Regions from separate parts of the Clostridium sp. Marseille-Q5894 genome, predicted to be linked through region 4. Evidence: predicted binding sites of a transcription regulator. Region 4 holds the regulator's gene; each other region holds the start of a gene.

Region 1 (4,412 bases), on a different contig from region 4:
TATTCACTTGCTTATAGTTCGCCCAAGTATGGCAGGGAATGGAATTGCATCATCTCTTATGCGTCATGCTATGGAAATGGCAAAGAATAATTCTTGTAAAGTATTGAGGCTTGATACTGGAAGTCAAAACATCCCTGCAGTATCACTATATAAGAAATTAGGTTTTCAAGTTATTGCGACAGCTTCTATGAAAATAGGTAATACCATAGCTCACAAAGAGCATTTATTTCTTGAAAAAGTATTATAAGCAAATTTCAGTTTATAGCGAAACTAAAATTTGAAAGGAAGTGTAAAAATGGCAACTTCAAATATAAAATGTATTCTTGACAGCGATATTTATAAAGTTTGGGAAATTGTTTTAGATATTGATAAATATAGTATATGGCGAAGCGATTTAAGTAAAACAGAAATAATAGATAAGAATAAATTTATTGAATATACTAAAGAGGGATATGCTACTTCTTTTACTGTTACATTTGTAGAACCACATAAACGATGGGAGTTTGATATGGAAAACAATAATATGAAAGGACATTGGATTGGTATTTTTACTTCCAAAGGAAATGAAACACAAATAGATTTCACAGAAAATGTGATTCCAAAAAAATGGTTTATGAAGCCATTTGTAAAATTTTATCTAAAAAAGCAACAGACACAATTTGTTTTGGATTTAAAGAAAGCATTGGAACAATAGCTTCCAGTTTAATAATTTCACATCCGCATAAATATCTTGAGATTTGTATTTAACGCTTTTATCGTATAAAAAAGGACACCTTTTATTTTGGTGTCCATCACATTTTTAGCGTCATATCAAGTCTTATTCATCATGGTAAAATAAATGAATTTTGTAATTTCAATCTCAAATCACATATAAAACTTATATTAAATAACGAAAAAGACTAGTCAATGACTAGTCTTTGCATTAAGTTTCAATTAATTATTTTGTTAATTCAGCAAAATATTTGATTGTTCTAACCATGTTAGAAGTATATGAATTTTCATTATCATACCATGCAACAGTTTGAACTTCAGTAGTTCCATTATCTAATGGTTTAACCATAGTTTGAGTTGCATCAAATAATGATCCGTAAGTAATTCCGATAATATCAGAAGATACTAATTGTTCTTCAGTGTATCCAAATGATGGAGTTGTTGCTGCTTTCATAGCTGCATTTACTTCATCAACTGTAACTTCACCTTCAACAACTGAAGTTAAGATTGTAGTTGATCCAGTAGGAACTGGTACACGTTGAGCTGAACCAATTAATTTTCCATTTAATTCTGGGATTACTAATCCAATAGCTTTTGCTGCACCAGTTGAGTTAGGTACAATATTTACTGCAGCTGCACGAGCTCTTCTTAAATCACCTTTTCTATGAGGTCCATCTAATACCATTTGATCTCCAGTATAAGCATGTACTGTTAACATGATACCAGATTTGATTGGTGCTAATTTATTTAAAGCATTAGCCATAGGTGCTAAACAGTTAGTTGTACAAGAAGCTGCAGAGATAATAGTATCATCAGCAGTTAAAACACCTTCGTTTACACCAAATACAACTGTTGGTAAGTCATTTCCTGCTGGTGCAGAGATAACAACTTTTTTAGCTCCTGCATCAATATGAGCTTGAGATTTAGCTTTAGAAGTATAGAAACCAGTACATTCTAATACTACGTCTACTCCTAATTCACCCCAAGGTAATTTTGAAGCATCTGCTTCTGCATAAATTTTAATTTCTTTACCGTCTACAGTAATAGATCCTTCACCAGCTGAAACTGTATCAGCTAATGCATATTTACCTTGTGCTGAATCATATTTTAATAAATGTGCTAACATTTTTGGATCAGTTAAATCGTTGATTGCTACAACTTCATATCCTTCAGCACCAAACATTTGTCTGAATGCAAGACGTCCAATACGTCCAAATCCATTAATTGCTACTTTTACTGCCATTCTTTATATTCCTCCTTGAATGTTCTTTATGAACATATTATATTCCAGAAATTAAAGAAAAGCAACTAATGAAATGGGTTTCATTAAAAAAAATAATTAAAAATTAAATTTTGTCTTAATTAAAATCAAAAATATAACTGATTTCATTTCGATTAAATAAAAGATAAAATGAATAATTATTATTTAAATCACTATACTTAAATATGGAGGTAAGATAATGCATTTAATTCCTACTGTAATCGAAAAAACAAATCAACGTGAATATGCTTATGATATCTATTCACGACTTTTAGAAGATCGAATTATTTTATTAACTGGTACCATTGATGATAAAATGGCTAGCAGTATTGTTGGTCAATTATTATATTTAGAATCCATTGATAACAGTGCTGATATTTTTATGTACATTAACTCACCTGGAGGCAGTATTAACGCGGGAATGGCTATTTATGATACCATGAATTTTATTAAATGTGATGTTTCTACTATTGTCATTGGAATGGCTGCAAGCATGGCTGCTTTTTTACTTAGTTCCGGTTCTAAAGGAAAACGCTGTAGCCTTCCTAATAGTGAAATCATGATCCATCAGCCCTTAGGAGCTTTTGAAGGACAGGCGAGCGATATTGAAATTAATGCCAAGCGTATTTTAAAACAAAAAGAAAAGTTAAATAAAATCTTAAGCCAAAATACAAATCAACCATTAAATAAAATAATTATAGATACTGATCGTGACTATTTTTTAGAACCAGATGAAGCATTAAAATATGGTTTAATTGATGAGATAATATAAAAGACATCAAATTTGATGTCTTTTATATTATCTTTGTATTTCTACACTGATATGCCAATAAACAAGATAACCAAAAAATACCGCCTGGTAACCAAAAAATAATAAAATGATACCATCTTAGTTTTATTCCTTTAAACCGACTTAACATATCATATTTCCCTTCTATAACTTATCTGTATAATAAAATTTTATAAAAACTTTGTCAATGTATTTTTTTACTCATAAAGACAACATCATCCTGTATCACGAACCCATTTTTTTGATAAAAATCAACACTATAAAAACCTTTTCCTGTCAATAACATAAAACTATCAACTTCATTTATTTCTTTTTCAAGTAAAGTTAACATTTTACCACCAATCCCCATCCTTTGATAATCTAGATCAACATAAAAATCTTCAATCATTAACACTACATCTTCAACATAAGTAACTATTTTTCCACACATAACCCCTACTATTTTATTATTTATCAAATAAACATAGCATCTTGTATATTTACCATCATCTAATTGTTTTACTCTTTGAAGTGCTTGATAATAATCCCACTCTTCGTTCCAGGGAAAAGCTCTAAATGTTTTAATTAGTAATTTAGCGATTGCTTCATAATCATCTACAGTTACTTTTCTGATCATTTCTCTTTACCTATAAAAAAGCAAAACCTAAGTCTTGCTTAATTATAATCATCTTCAATTGTTGAATCTACATCTTCTTCTGGTTCTTCAGATACATCTTCTTCATCATCAGCATAGATATCATTCATATCGATATGAACATCACTAAATTTATGACGACTTCTTAAATCCCAATTATTTTCACCTACAGTGATAAAGCGACCATCTAAAGTAATATTAGTATAGAATAATGATTCTTTATCATCTTTTTCTATTTCATCAAATTTCTTCATTTGACAAACTTCTTCCCATAATTTATAGAAATTAACTGCCGATCTCTTTTTAGACATTAATTCATATGCAACATCAACCATAGACATATTATAATATTTATTCATGCTATCCATTTTAACGATCCTCCTACATTTTTTCTGGAGCACTTACCCCAATTAAATTCAAAGCATTAGCCATTGTAATTCTTGTAGCCTCCACTAATGCCAATCTTTGTCCACTTAATTCAAGATTATTTTCATCAATAACATAGCATTCATTATAAAAACTATGAAATAATTGTGCTAATCTTTGAATATAATTAGCAATTTTGTGTGGTGCTCGATTTATCGCTCCATCAATAATTACGTTTTTAAATTCATTAATATGTTTAACTAATTCAATTTCTTTATCATTAACTAATAAATCAAATTTGTCGCTATAAACAATATTAGTTTTAGCCGCCTGTACTTTAATTGAACACATTCTAGCATGCGCATATTGAGCATAGTACACCGGATTTTCATTTGATTTTGATTTAGCTAAAGCAATATCAAAATCAAATGGCGTATTAGCTGCTTTAGAGACAAAGAAATAGCGTGTTGCATCAACTCCGATTTCTTCAATTAAGTCTTTTATCGTTACAGCATTACCAGTTCTTTTTGACATTTTAACTGGTTCTCCATCATTCATCATTCTCACCATTTGAATAATATCAATGTTTAATTGATCAGCATTATATCCAAGAGCCTGGATCGCAGCCTTCATTCGATTAATATATCCAT
Region 2 (4,412 bases), on a different contig from region 4:
TTATTACCAAAAGAGACAACCTATAAAAGGTTGTCTCTAAAACACTATATTATTACTTATCAAATTTATTTTTGTAATCCCAAATAGTTCTTAAGATTGCTTCCATATCATGTACCATTGGCATTCTTGGGTTTGCAGGAGTACATTGATCTTCGTAAGCATTCATAGCCATTCTATGAATTGCTTCATCCCAATCTTTCTTATCGATTCCTTGAGATTCGATGTTAGATGCTAAACCAACTTTGTGACATAATTCTTCACATGCATCAGCAAACATTTGAACACCTTCTGCAGGAGTTTTTGGATTTAATCCAATTAATTGAGCTAATTCCATATATTTAACATCTGCTTTATAGTTTTCAATTTTTGGCCAGATATTTAATTTAGTTGGAATAGTTCCATTATATTTAATAACGTGTGGTAATAAGATACCATTTGTACGACCATGTGGTACGTGGAATTCTCCACCAATCTTATGAGCTAATGAGTGGTTCATACCTAAGAATGCATTAGCAAATGCCATACCTGCAATTGTTGCAGCATTGTGCATTTTTTCTCTAGCTAATGGAGTTCCTTTAGTAACTGATTCTTCTAAATAATCAAATACTAATTTAACAGCTTGTTTAGCCCATCCATCAGTAAAGTCAGAAGCTAAGATAGATACATAAGCTTCAACTGCATGTGTTAATACGTCAATACCAGTATCAGCTGCAATAGAAGCTGGTAAACTCATTACGAATTCAGGATCAACGATAGCTACAGTTGGAGTTAAAGCATAGTCAGTTAATGGATATTTCTTATTGCAAGATTTGTCAGTAATAACTGAGAATGGAGTAACTTCTGAACCTGTTCCTGAAGTTGTTGGAATACAGATCAATCTAGCTTTCTTTCCTAATTCTGGGAATTTGAAAGCACGTTTTCTAATATCCATGAATTTTTGTTTAATATCATCGAAGCAAACTTCTGGGTTTTCATATAATAACCACATAACTTTTGCAGCATCCATTGAAGACCCACCACCTAATGCAATAATAGTATCAGGTTGGAATTTGTTCATTAATTCAAGTCCAGCTTGAACTGTATCAAAACTTGGATCTGGTTCTACATCAAAGAATAATTCTAAATCTACTTTATTACGTCTTCTTCTAATTACATCTTCAATTTTTTCTACATAACCAAGATTGTACATTCCTCTATCTGTAACGATCATGGCTTTTTCCATAACTTTCATATCTCTTAGATATTTAATTGAATTTTTTTCGAAATAAATTTTTGGAGGAAGTTTAACCCATTGCATATTGTTATTACGTCTCCCTATTCTTTTAATATTGATTAAGTTAACAGCACTTACGTTATTAGATACTGAGTTATGTCCGTAAGAACCACAACCTAAAGTTAATGATGGAATGAATGCATTGTAAACAGAACCAATACCACCAAATGTAGATGGTGCATTTTCGATAATACGAATTGCTTTACAAGCATGTCCAAATCTCTTAGATAATTCATGATCTTCTGTATGAATTGCAGCAGAGTGACCTAATCCATTGAATTCAACCATTTGAGTAGATTTTAAAATACCGTCTTCAGTATTTTTAGCTCTTAAAACTGCTAATACTGGAGATAATTTTTCTCTTGTTAATGGTTCATTTGGTCCTACTTCTCCACATTCAGCACAAATAATTTGTGTATCTTCAGGCACTTTGAAACCAGCTTGTTCAGCGATCCAAACAGCAGGTTTTCCTACAACATTAGGATTTAATTTAGCTGCATTTACATTATCACCATAAGCAACTGCACCAAACATAAATTGTTCTAGTTTAGCTTTTTCATCTTTATTTACAAAGTATACTTTAAATCTTTTAATTTCTTTCATAAATGCATCATAGATTTCTGTATCTACGATAGCAGCTTGTTCAGAAGCACAAATCATACCATTATCAAATGATTTTGATAATACAATATCATTTACAGCTCTTGGTAATACACATGTTTTTTCTACATATGCAGGAACGTTACCAGCCCCTACACCTAATGCAGGTTTACCACAAGAATAAGCAGCAGCTACCATTGCATTACCACCAGTTGCTAAGATAGTTGCAACACCTGGATGTTTCATTAATGCAGTAGTTGCATACATAGATTTAACATCTAACCATTGAATACAATCTTCTGGTGCCCCAGCAGCAACAGCAGCATCTCTAATAACTACAGCAGCCATTACAGAACATGCATGAGCACTTGGATGGAATGAGAAGATGATTGGGTTTCTTGTTTTTAAACAAATCAATGATTTAAAAATTACTGTTGAAGTTGGATTAGTTGTTGGAACGATACCGCAAACAACACCTACTGGTTCAGCTATTTCAGTAATTCCTAAAAGTGGATCTTCATTAATGATCCCAACTGTTTTTAAGTGACGTAAATTACTTGTTACATATTCACAAGCAAATAAGTTTTTAACTGCTTTATCTTCAAATACACCACGTCCAGTTTCATTAACTGCCGCTTCAGCTAATGTACCATGAGCATCTAATCCTGCTACAGAACATTTAGCTACGATATAATCTACTTGTTCTTGAGTAAAGTTTTCAAATTTTGATAAAGCTACTTGAGCTTTTGCAACTAGTTGATCAACTTTAGCATCTATTTCTTCATTTGTTGGTTCAACTACTTTGTTAACAGCTTTTTTTTCTGCCATTATTTCTTCCTCCAATTCATTGTGAAATATTTAATTTGTTTCCATTGATAGTGTACCCCAATTTGGCAAAAAAGACAAGCAATATTGTGCATTTTTTCACAACAAAAGCAGCTTATTATACTTGAAAACGCTAACATTTAATTTAGCATCAAATTATTATGCAACAAAAAAACTAAGACTAAAATAGTCTTAGATATCTCGATTCGTAATAATTGTTTTAACTCCTGCTTCTGAAAGAAAATTCTTAATATCCTCATTATTAACTGTCCATGTATTAACATCAACACCATGACGATGATAATCTTCAATTTCTTTTTCATTTAAGAATACATATTTAGGATGCGCTGCATCAAATTTATATTTAAAAACTTTTTTCTTATTTATTTCATAATTATCTTCGTATAAATAACCAAGATATAATGTATCATCCAATTCCCGCAACTTTAATAAACTATCTAAATGAAATGAAGAAAACATAACTTTATTCAACAAGCCCTTTTCTTTAACCATCTCATATGTCATCTTTTCAATATTTAGATATTGAATTTTATCAGTTTTTATTTCAATATTTAAAATAACATTTTTATCCATACAATAATCCAACAATTCTTCTAATAGCGGAATTTTTGCATCAATATCTTTAAATCGATAATTAAAATTAAACTGACATAACTGCTGATAAGTATAATCTTTAACATACCCTTTTCCATTAGAAGTTCGATTTATTTTCTCATCATGAATCAATACTAATCGATTATCTTTTGTCAAATGAACATCAGTCTCAATACCATCAAAATTACCCTCGATTGCCTTTTTAAATGCCAGCATCGTATTTTCAGGATATTTTTCACTATATCCTCTATGTCCTAATTTAATCATTATTTTCTCCTATAAAACACTTATAAAATAAGCAATATAACCTATCAGCATTACGATTGCTCCACTTTTCTTCAAAAAAAGATCATTATCAATAAATGCATACAACAAAAATAATGCTCCAATAGCAACGATTCCATCACTAATAAAACCATTTTCAAAAGCTATCGCGTTAGGCGAAATCAATGCTGTAGTCCCTAAAACAAATAAAATATTAAAAATATTGCTTCCAACGATATTACCAATCGCTAGATCACTTTTCCCTTTCCAGGCAGCAGTCATTGAAGTGACTAATTCTGGCAGCGATGTACCAAATGCAATTATTGTAAGACCGATCAACCGTTGACTGATTCCAATCACTTTAGCTATATAAACAGCTGCATCGATCGTCATATCACTTCCTATCACGATCGCCGCTATTCCGATGATAATCATTATAAACAATCGTAACAGTGTATCTTTAGCGCCAACTTCTTCAACCTCATCTATCGGTACTTCCTCACCTTTTTTAACTAATCGATATAAATAATATAAAAACATTAAAAACAAGATCCATAAAACCACTCCATCAAAGCGATCAATTGACTCACCAAACTTTCCAAGTATCAGCAAGATCAAAGTGATCACCATTACAAAAGGAATTTCATAACGATATGTATTTTTCTTCACTTTCAAACGTGCTATACATCCAGAAATTCCCAAAATCAGCAATACATTCATGATATTACTACCAATTATATTTCCTACTGCCAAATCAACATTACCGCTCAGCGCCGAAGTAATTGAAATTGCTGCTTCAGGCGCACTCGTTCCAAAAGCTACAATTGTCAAGCCA
Region 3 (4,412 bases), on a different contig from region 4:
CAAAAGTTTCTGCATCGAATTCTAATTCGATAGTGTCAGGAGTTGCATCTAACGAATTACTTTTATTAGCATCATTATAAATTCCGCTCTTGAATCCCTCATACTCTGTCCCATTTACTTTTAATTGACACCATGTACGCCCCACAAATTCAGCCTTAAATTTAATTTTTTCTTCTCCATCAGCTAATTTAAAACTATAATCCAATTTTCCATTCTTAGTTATTTCCACACTATTAGCTGTTGTTTGCCCATCATCTTTCTTATCATCATTTTTATCATCTTCGTTATCTTTTGTATCATTAGAATCATCTGTATCTTGAGTACCACTTTCATTATTTCCCTCAACAGTCGGCGTATTATTTTCTTTAAAACCATTGTTATCACTAGGTGATTTACTTGCAACAATCGAATACCAAACAACGAAAATAATCGCTACACAAACCAAAACAACCAAAGCATATTTAAAATATCTCATCAAATAACGATCTTCATAGACTCTTTTATTGGGAACTGGTTTTTTAGGTTTAACACCCTTTAAATCCTTAAATGTATCACTTACTTTCCCAGAAATAGTTACATTTTTTTTATTTTCTTCATCAGATCGTTTTTTTCTTTTATTTTGATTTATTTGTTCTAATTGTATCTCTTGAGTCAATGCTTCAAACTCAGCATCCAACTCTTTTTCTTCCATTCCTAAATACTTGGCAATTTTTCTCAAATACATCTTTAAATACAATTCATCGCCTTTATACTTATCAAATGCTCCTGATTCTATATCTTTCAAGACAGCTACAGAAATAAATGTTCCTTTAGCTAATTCCTCTAACGTAATTCCTCTAGCTTCACGCTCTCTTTTTACATGTTCGCTAATACTTTCCATGAGCTATCCTCCTTTTTCTATTTAATTAAAAAACCCATAATAAACATTTAAATTATATCATAATTATTATTATTGACAATAACCTAATCACATTTATTTTATGAAAGATTTTTAAAATTTATACATCATCTCTTTAAATCTGTTATCCCAAATAGATAATAATATTTTTTTATTAACTTTAAGTTAACAAAAATATTATATTTTATTAAAAAAACTGAATAGATTTAAATCTATTCAGCAATATCTTAATTATTATAGTAAAGATTCATACAATTTTTTGATTTCCTCAATATTTGTATCTCTTGGATTACCTGGACAGCAGGCATCAGCTAATGCTGATTCACTTAAGAAATCTAGATCCTCAGCTTTTACAATTTCTTTTAAGTCAGCTGGAATTCCAACATCAATTGATAATTGTTTAACTGCATTTATAGCTGCTTTTCTGTATTCTTCTTGAGTCATACCAGTTGTATCTACACCCATTGCTTCAGCAATATCTTTATATTTTTCTCCAGTATATTCTGCGTTATATTCCATAACTGTTGGTAAAATAATAGCATTAGCAACACCATGAGGAGTATCATATAAAGCTCCAAGTGGGTGAGCCATTGAGTGAACTAATCCTAAACCTACGTTAGAGAATCCCATACCAGCAACATATTGTCCTAAAGCCATACCTTCTCTACCTTCTGGTGTATTATCAACTGCACCTCTTAATGATTTAGAAATAATTTCAATTGCTTTGATATGGAACATATCGCTCATTTCCCAAGCACCTTTAGTAATATAACCTTCAATTGCATGAGTTAATGCATCCATACCAGTCGCTGCCGTTAAACCTTTAGGCATCGTTGACATCATATCTGGATCAACAAATGCAACAACTGGAATATCATGTACATCTACACATACCATTTTTCTATTCTTTTCAGCATCAGTAATAACATAATTTATAGTAACCTCAGCTGCAGTTCCGGCAGTCGAAGGAACTGCAAAAATTGGTGTACAAGGATTTTTAGTATCTGCAACACCCTCAAGACTTCTGACATCCTCAAATTCAGGGTTTCGATCAATAATACCTATTGCTTTAGCAGTATCCATTGATGATCCTCCACCAATCGCAATAATATAATCAGCACCAGCATCATGTAATGCTTTCACACCATGTTGAACATTTTCAATAGTTGGATTTGGTTTGATTTCTGAATACACTTCATAAGCCAATCCTGCTTCATCTAATAAATCTGTCACTTTTTGAGTTACTCCAAATTTAATTAAATCTGGATCTGAACAAACTAAAGCTTTTTGAAAACCTCTTGCTTTTGCTTCAGTAACAATAGCTTCGATTGCTCCTTTTCCATGATAACTTGTTTCATTTAATACAAATCTGTTAGCCATATTTTATAATCTCCTTTGTTTTATGTTGATTATATTTTATCATTCATGTGAAATTAAAAACAAGTTACAGATGAAAGAGTTTGTAACATTTCAAAAAATTATTATATATAACTAAATATTTATTTTTAATTTTCCATTTATCCAAAAAACAAGAACTAATATCAAACAAACTCTAGCAAAACTCTCATATAAGTTTTACCATTTGGACGAAATATCATTATTATTATTAAGTATCTTTGTCAAAAAAATGCTAATCTATTTTTATAACTCAATATTTTATTTCCCTATTAGATAACCGGCTTATTTGTTAAAAAAACTCACTTAACAGGAACGTATCCGCTATTATTCAGTTGTCAAAGTACTCATATTAAAGTATCTTTTTGCCTTTTTACTTTATAGACCATTACTACACTAATTTTTTATCATTTACAGTATTTTTTAAACAATAAATAAATGAAGTTATTTCTAATATTTCAGATATTTCTTTAGTAGTACTAGCCTAACATTTTTTATAATACAATAGTTAAAATCAATGCACTTGTTTGAGATAGTAGTGAAATAATGTCTCATTTTCTATTTCATCAAGTAGATCTGTAATTGATAAGATTTCTTTTTGATTATAATAAGATACTGTTGATTATCCAATTATTTAGTGAAAAAAGTAATCCAACATCATAAAAAAGTATATTTTTATCTTCATCAACAATATCATTATTGACAGAATCATTATGAGAGACGGTATCTATTTTATAATTTTGATCATTATTTAAAGATATAACATCATTTTGTAATAAAACCATAATATGTAAACCAAATAAAACTATTATAATCATTTTAAATAATAAATCTTTTTTCAAAAATTTTATCGTTTTCTTTTTCATATAACATTTCCTACTTTCTTTTCAAATGATTTTGAATAAACCTTATAACTATATGTGTCAATATTACAAACAAAGTAGATATTAATAAATACTCTATGATCAATCGAAACATACCTGTATTCTCATCAAAATATGCAAATCGAGTTAACAGAAATAAACTGATTTTTAATAAACATTATAATACCAAGTGCAGCGATACAATAAGGAACAGTAATGAATGTCATACTTGAACTATTTTCAAATTTTTCTTTATTGGTTTAATAATGGTTTGACTATGCAATCCTAAATGAATAGCCATTAAGATAAAACCCCAATTTGCTAAAACCATGTGTAACAATCTTGCTAGAGAAAGAGGCATGAATCTAAAAGGAAGAATTTCTAACATGGAAATGCCACTTAATACCAATATGATCACATTTATCAATAAAAGAAAATCGATCACTATATATATCATTTTGATGACTGAATATTTACCATGAAATATAGTTTTATACCACTTCCCATTAAAAATATGATGCAAAATAAATATAATCATACCTAATACGATATGAATCAATTCACCTGTCTTTTAATATCCCATCAAAAAGAATAATAAAATAAACATGACAATATCTAAAATTCTCTTTTTCTTCATAACCTCACATCTCTTTTCTAAAATAACTGTTTATAAATATTTCTATTTCAATATTTGACCATCTTTAAAAGCATGTCCTACTTGCTTTCCGATCTTTAGATAAGTATTATGAACTGCATCAAAGATAATAGGTTTTAATTTTGTTGGATCGATTTCATCATTTTCATCTAATATTCTCTCATCAGCACTCACATTAATAATCTTTCCTAATAATAGATGTGTTTTTTCATCATAACTTTCTAGCTGGCATTCTAATGTCATTGGCAGTTCCTCAAAAATAGGAGCATCAATGGTTTCACTCTTTGATATATGCCACTTTGTTTTTTCTAATTTATTAGGTACCGTGTTGGCTGAAACGATACCCACATAGTCACTTGCTGTCATTTCATCTTCTGTAGCCATACTAACTGTAAAAGCTTTTTTATTTAAAATATTCTTTACAGTTTTATGCCCTGCACTTAAATATAAAGCAATCGTTTCATAATCAGCAATACTTCCCCAAGCAGCATTCATTGCATCTGCCACTCCATTTTCATCATATGAACCAATAATAAATACTGGTTGTGGATAAATATATGGTTTTGCACCAAAATTTTTTCTCATGTTTATGTCCTCCTAA
Region 4 (4,412 bases):
CAGTTGATCAAATCATACTCATTCATTTTATCGCCTCCTATTTTATATTATACCGCAATCAAGTAAAGAATAAATAATTAAAATATATTAATTCAACGATTTTAAAAGAAAAAGCCTATAAAAATAGGCTTTTTAGAATTTCAAATTTCTTGGTGTTCTTGGGAATGGTTCAACATCACGAATATTTTGCATACCAGTTAAATACATTAAGAAACGATCAAATCCTAAACCAAATCCAGCATGTTTACAACCCCCAAAACGACGGAGATCCATATACCACTGTAATCCTTCTTTACTCATTTTCTTCTCGTCCATAATTTTCTCTAAAACATCATATCTTTCTTCGCGCTGACTACCACCAACTAATTCACCAATTCCTGGAACTAACAAATCGCAAGCAGCAACAGTCTTATTGTCATCATTTAAACGCATATAGAACGCTTTGATTTCTTTTGGATAATCAGTTAAAAATACCGGTCCTTTAACAACCTGCTCACAAATATAACGTTCATGTTCACTGTTTAAATCCATTCCCCAAGATACTTTGTTTTTAAATTTAACATCTGCTTTTTCTAATATTTCAATTGCCTCTGTATATGTCATTCGTTTAAATTCACTATTTCTTACTTTAGTAATACGCTCAATACAATCTTTATCGATCATCGATGCAAAAAAGTTCATTTCCTCAGGTGCATTATCTAAAACATAATCAATACAATATTTAACCATATCTTCAATAAGATCCATATCATCTTCAAGATCTGCAAAAGCTATTTCTGGTTCAATCATCCAGAACTCACTAGCATGTCTAGAAGTATTCGAATTTTCTGCTCTAAACGCTGGTCCAAATGTATACACATCTCTAAAAGCCATCGCAAATGCTTCAACATGTAATTGTCCAGTAACTGTTAAGAAAGCCTCTTTTTCAAAGAAATCTTCTTTGAAATTTGTATCATCGATCGTTGTTGCTCTAAACATTTCTCCAGCACCTTCACCATCATTACTAGTAATGATTGGTGTATGAACATAAACAAATCCTTGTGATTGGAAAAATTCATGAATCGCCATCGACAATACACTACGTAATCTAAAAATTGCGTAAAACGAATTAGCTCTTGGTCTTAAATGAGGAATTTCGCGCATATATTCAAATGAATGCCGTTTCTTTTGTAAAGGAAAATCTTCATCACAGCGACCTTCAATTTCAATTTCTGTTGCCTCAACTTCAAATGGCTGTTTTCCCTCTGGCGTCAATTTCAATTTACCAACTACTCTGATTGCACTTCCTGTTGATAACTTATCAATTTCAGCATAATTTTCAATTCCTTGTTCAGTGTAAACAATTTGTAAGTTTTTAAAATACGTCCCATCGTTAAGTGCAATAAACCCTAATTTACCACTATTACGATTAGTTCGAACCCATCCTTCAAGTTCAACATACTCATAACCCTCTAAATCCATTACCTGGTTACTTAAAAACATTTCATATAGTTCTCTAACCGTTATAAATTCAAACATATTAATCCTCCTAGTTTTACATATTATATACTTTATTTACGCGACTATTCAAGTATTATTGCTGATTTGAATCCATCTTAATTACTAATTCTTGAATTGCGACAACTACATCGACCTGCTGTACTTCAACCCCTGGTCTAACCGTAAAATGGGTATGAGTAAAATCAACGATTCCTTTTATTCCTAGATCCATCAAACGATCGACCGTTGCCTGAACATTTTCTGAAATAGCCAGAATCGCAATCTTACAATCTCTAGGAAACGTTTTTTCTAAATCATCGATATTATATAATTTGACCCCAAAACGTTCGCCCTCTTTATTTTTATCCTGATCGTAACCACAAACGATTTTTCCTACTGTATATTGCCAGCGATTATATTTTAAGATCGCACTACCTAAATTTCCGACTCCGATCAAAATAATCGACTCATCTAGACCTAAACCAAGCACTTCACTTAAGCCATCGATCAAGTGTTTAACGTCATAACCTTTACCCCGTTGTCCAAAATTATCTGTTTTTGACAAATAAGTAAAATCCCGACGAATCGTGGTATCCTGGATTCCGGTTAATTCTGATAGTTCACTAGATAAGCAATTTTCTTTTCCTTCATGCTGCATCTTTCTTAATGCTTTTAAATAAACCGGATAACGCGACATCGTCGCATTAGAGATTTTTTTATCCATTTCGATTTACCTCACTAACCGATTCATTTTCAAGATCCAAATTAGGTTTTATCCCTAAAGATAAATCACTAAACATTTTTAAATCATACATTTCTTTAGCTGCTAAAGCAATCATCATCGCATTATCGGTACAACAGCTCATTGGCGGTAATAATAATTCAACCCCATCTAAATCTTTAACAGCTGTTTCCATAGCTTTTCTTAATCCCCGATTAGCACTGACACCACCAGCCAGCATTACTTGTTTTATCCCATAAGTTTTAGCGGCTCTGATTGTTTTATTGACCAAAACTTCAATCACGACTTCTTGAAAAGAAGCAGCTAAATCATCTTTATTTATTATTTCACCACGCTGTTTAGCTTTATGATTTAAATTAATTACTGCTGATTTTAACCCGCTAAAACTAAAATTATAACTATCATCATCTAAAGGAACAGGCAAATCATAAGTATGTTTACCAGCACTTGCCATCTTATCGATTACCGGTCCACCAGGATATGGTAAGTTTAATACTCGACCTACTTTATCATAAGCCTCACCAACAGCATCATCTAAAGTCATCCCAATTACTTCAAATTCAAATGGTGCTTTCAACAAAACCAGTTCACTATGTCCACCGCTTACAACTAAGCATAAACTTGGATAAATCATATCTTGATTATAATTATTAGCGTATATATGTCCGGCGATATGATGAACTCCGATCAATGGTTTATGATATGCCATGGCTATCGTCTTAGCCGCCTGCAGACCAATATGCAGTGATCCAACCAGCCCTGGTCCTTTAGTAACCGCTATGGCATCAATTTCATCAATCGTGATATTGGCCTTTTTTAAAGTTTCTTTTAATACTAGACTTACACACTCTACATGTTTTCTACTGGCAATTTCTGGAACGACGCCTCCATATAGAGCATGAACATCAATTTGTGAAGCTACTACACTTGATAAAAATTCCCGTTTATCTTTTAATATTGCCATTGCCATTTCATCACAACTTGATTCGATTGCTAAAATCAGTGACATCTTTATACCTCCATTTCTTTTATCATTAAATATGCATCTTCATGATTATCCTGATAATAGTTCTTTCTAATTGCTACGATCTTGAAACCACATTTTTCATACAACCTGATTGCTCTTTGGTTTGATATCCTAACTTCTAAATTAATATTAGCATATCCCATCATTTTCGTGATTTCTTCACATTTATCCATTAATTTTTTAGCATAACCATTACCCTGATATGCTTTCTTTATCCCTAACGTCGTTATTTGCGTCTGATCGCCTAATAACCACATCCCAATATATCCAATTATTTCTAACTCATCTTCTAAAACTAGAATTGTTGAAAACGCATTTTTTTCCAATTCATAATAAAATGCTTCTTTATCCCAAGGGGAACTAAACAGTTCCTGCTCTAAAGCGACGATTTTATCAATATCTAAAAGATCCATCCGTCTAATCAGCATATCTTTTTAGCCTCAACATCTTTTAAATACTGCGGTACTAGATTATCGACATCCTTTACATAATCGACACTTTTAGCAGCCTGATATATATTATTACTTAAATCAATTTCAACTTTATCATGACCCACTATTTCACTATCACCCCAAACAGGGTAATTGGCATATTGCTTTTTAAAAGTCGCAAATTCCTCAATCAACATGATTTGATCAGCGACAACACTATGATTATTATCATAAACACCAACAAATATTTTTTTACTGCGGGCATCAATAACACTGATTGCTTTATTTTTTCCTACATAACCATGTAAAGAAGATACTGCTTTGATTTTGATCTTACTTATCGCAGCTAAAGTTTTAGCAATCGTTAAAGCAACTCTTTGTCCGGTATAGGAACCAGGACCGATCGTGATGATCATTTCATCAACATCGAGAACATCAAAATTATTTTTTTCTAACATCTCATTTAAATATGTTAAAGCATATTCTGACTGGCGCCGATTGCCTTTTTCTTGATATTTATCAATACATTGACCATCTTCATACAAAGCTATTACTAAATAAATATTTGATGTATCCATTACAATTGTTTTCATTTAAAGTCCTCCATCAATTGTTCATATTTAGAACCTACTGCTTTAAAAGTAAACTCACGAGCATCTTCATCGATTTTTTTAATTATAATTTCTAATCTCTCCACTGGTAAAATATCAGCAATAAATTTTGCCCATTCAAT

Evidence for each region. Region 4 encodes Rex, which represses fermentation and respiration genes when NADH is low (regulators of the CRP and FNR family bind a similar motif). Its sites were predicted from a motif close to ATTGTTAANNNNTTAACAAT; they were not measured.
Region 1: gap (type I glyceraldehyde-3-phosphate dehydrogenase) is a predicted target of Rex. The motif match lies at 2,130-2,149, and genes of this name have one in related genera.
Region 2: adhE (bifunctional acetaldehyde-CoA/alcohol dehydrogenase) is a predicted target of Rex. The motif match lies at 2,785-2,804, and genes of this name have one in related genera.
Region 3: fucO (lactaldehyde reductase) is a predicted target of Rex. The motif match lies at 2,303-2,322, and genes of this name have one in related genera.

Annotation. Positions count from the first base shown of each region.
Region 1 covers NZ_CAMPPT010000003.1:4,773-9,184, forward strand. Annotated here, with positions in the region: gene OC535_RS05770 (GNAT family N-acetyltransferase) at 1-247, shown strand, start outside; gene OC535_RS05775 (SRPBCC family protein) at 296-694, shown strand; gene gap (type I glyceraldehyde-3-phosphate dehydrogenase) at 938-1,954, opposite strand; gene OC535_RS05785 (ATP-dependent Clp protease proteolytic subunit) at 2,172-2,744, shown strand; gene OC535_RS05790 (GNAT family N-acetyltransferase) at 2,947-3,378, opposite strand; gene rpoE (DNA-directed RNA polymerase subunit delta) at 3,417-3,764, opposite strand; gene argS (arginine--tRNA ligase) at 3,778-4,412, opposite strand, start outside.
Region 2 covers NZ_CAMPPT010000004.1:27,272-31,683, forward strand. Annotated here, with positions in the region: gene adhE (bifunctional acetaldehyde-CoA/alcohol dehydrogenase) at 53-2,701, opposite strand; gene OC535_RS07205 (glycerophosphodiester phosphodiesterase) at 2,891-3,580, opposite strand; gene OC535_RS07210 (calcium/sodium antiporter) at 3,590-4,412, opposite strand, start outside.
Region 3 covers NZ_CAMPPT010000008.1:146,693-151,104, reverse strand. Annotated here, with positions in the region: gene OC535_RS12290 (helix-turn-helix domain-containing protein) at 1-880, opposite strand, end outside; gene fucO (lactaldehyde reductase) at 1,133-2,278, opposite strand; gene OC535_RS12280 (hypothetical protein) at 2,896-3,159, opposite strand; gene OC535_RS12275 (flavin reductase family protein) at 3,836-4,396, opposite strand.
Region 4 covers NZ_CAMPPT010000005.1:32,305-36,716, reverse strand. Annotated here, with positions in the region: gene OC535_RS08755 (metallophosphoesterase family protein) at 1-26, opposite strand, end outside; gene asnS (asparagine--tRNA ligase) at 133-1,518, opposite strand; gene OC535_RS08745 (redox-sensing transcriptional repressor Rex) at 1,574-2,203, opposite strand; gene tsaD (tRNA (adenosine(37)-N6)-threonylcarbamoyltransferase complex transferase subunit TsaD) at 2,196-3,230, opposite strand; gene rimI (ribosomal protein S18-alanine N-acetyltransferase) at 3,233-3,676, opposite strand; gene tsaB (tRNA (adenosine(37)-N6)-threonylcarbamoyltransferase complex dimerization subunit type 1 TsaB) at 3,670-4,272, opposite strand; gene tsaE (tRNA (adenosine(37)-N6)-threonylcarbamoyltransferase complex ATPase subunit type 1 TsaE) at 4,269-4,412, opposite strand, start outside.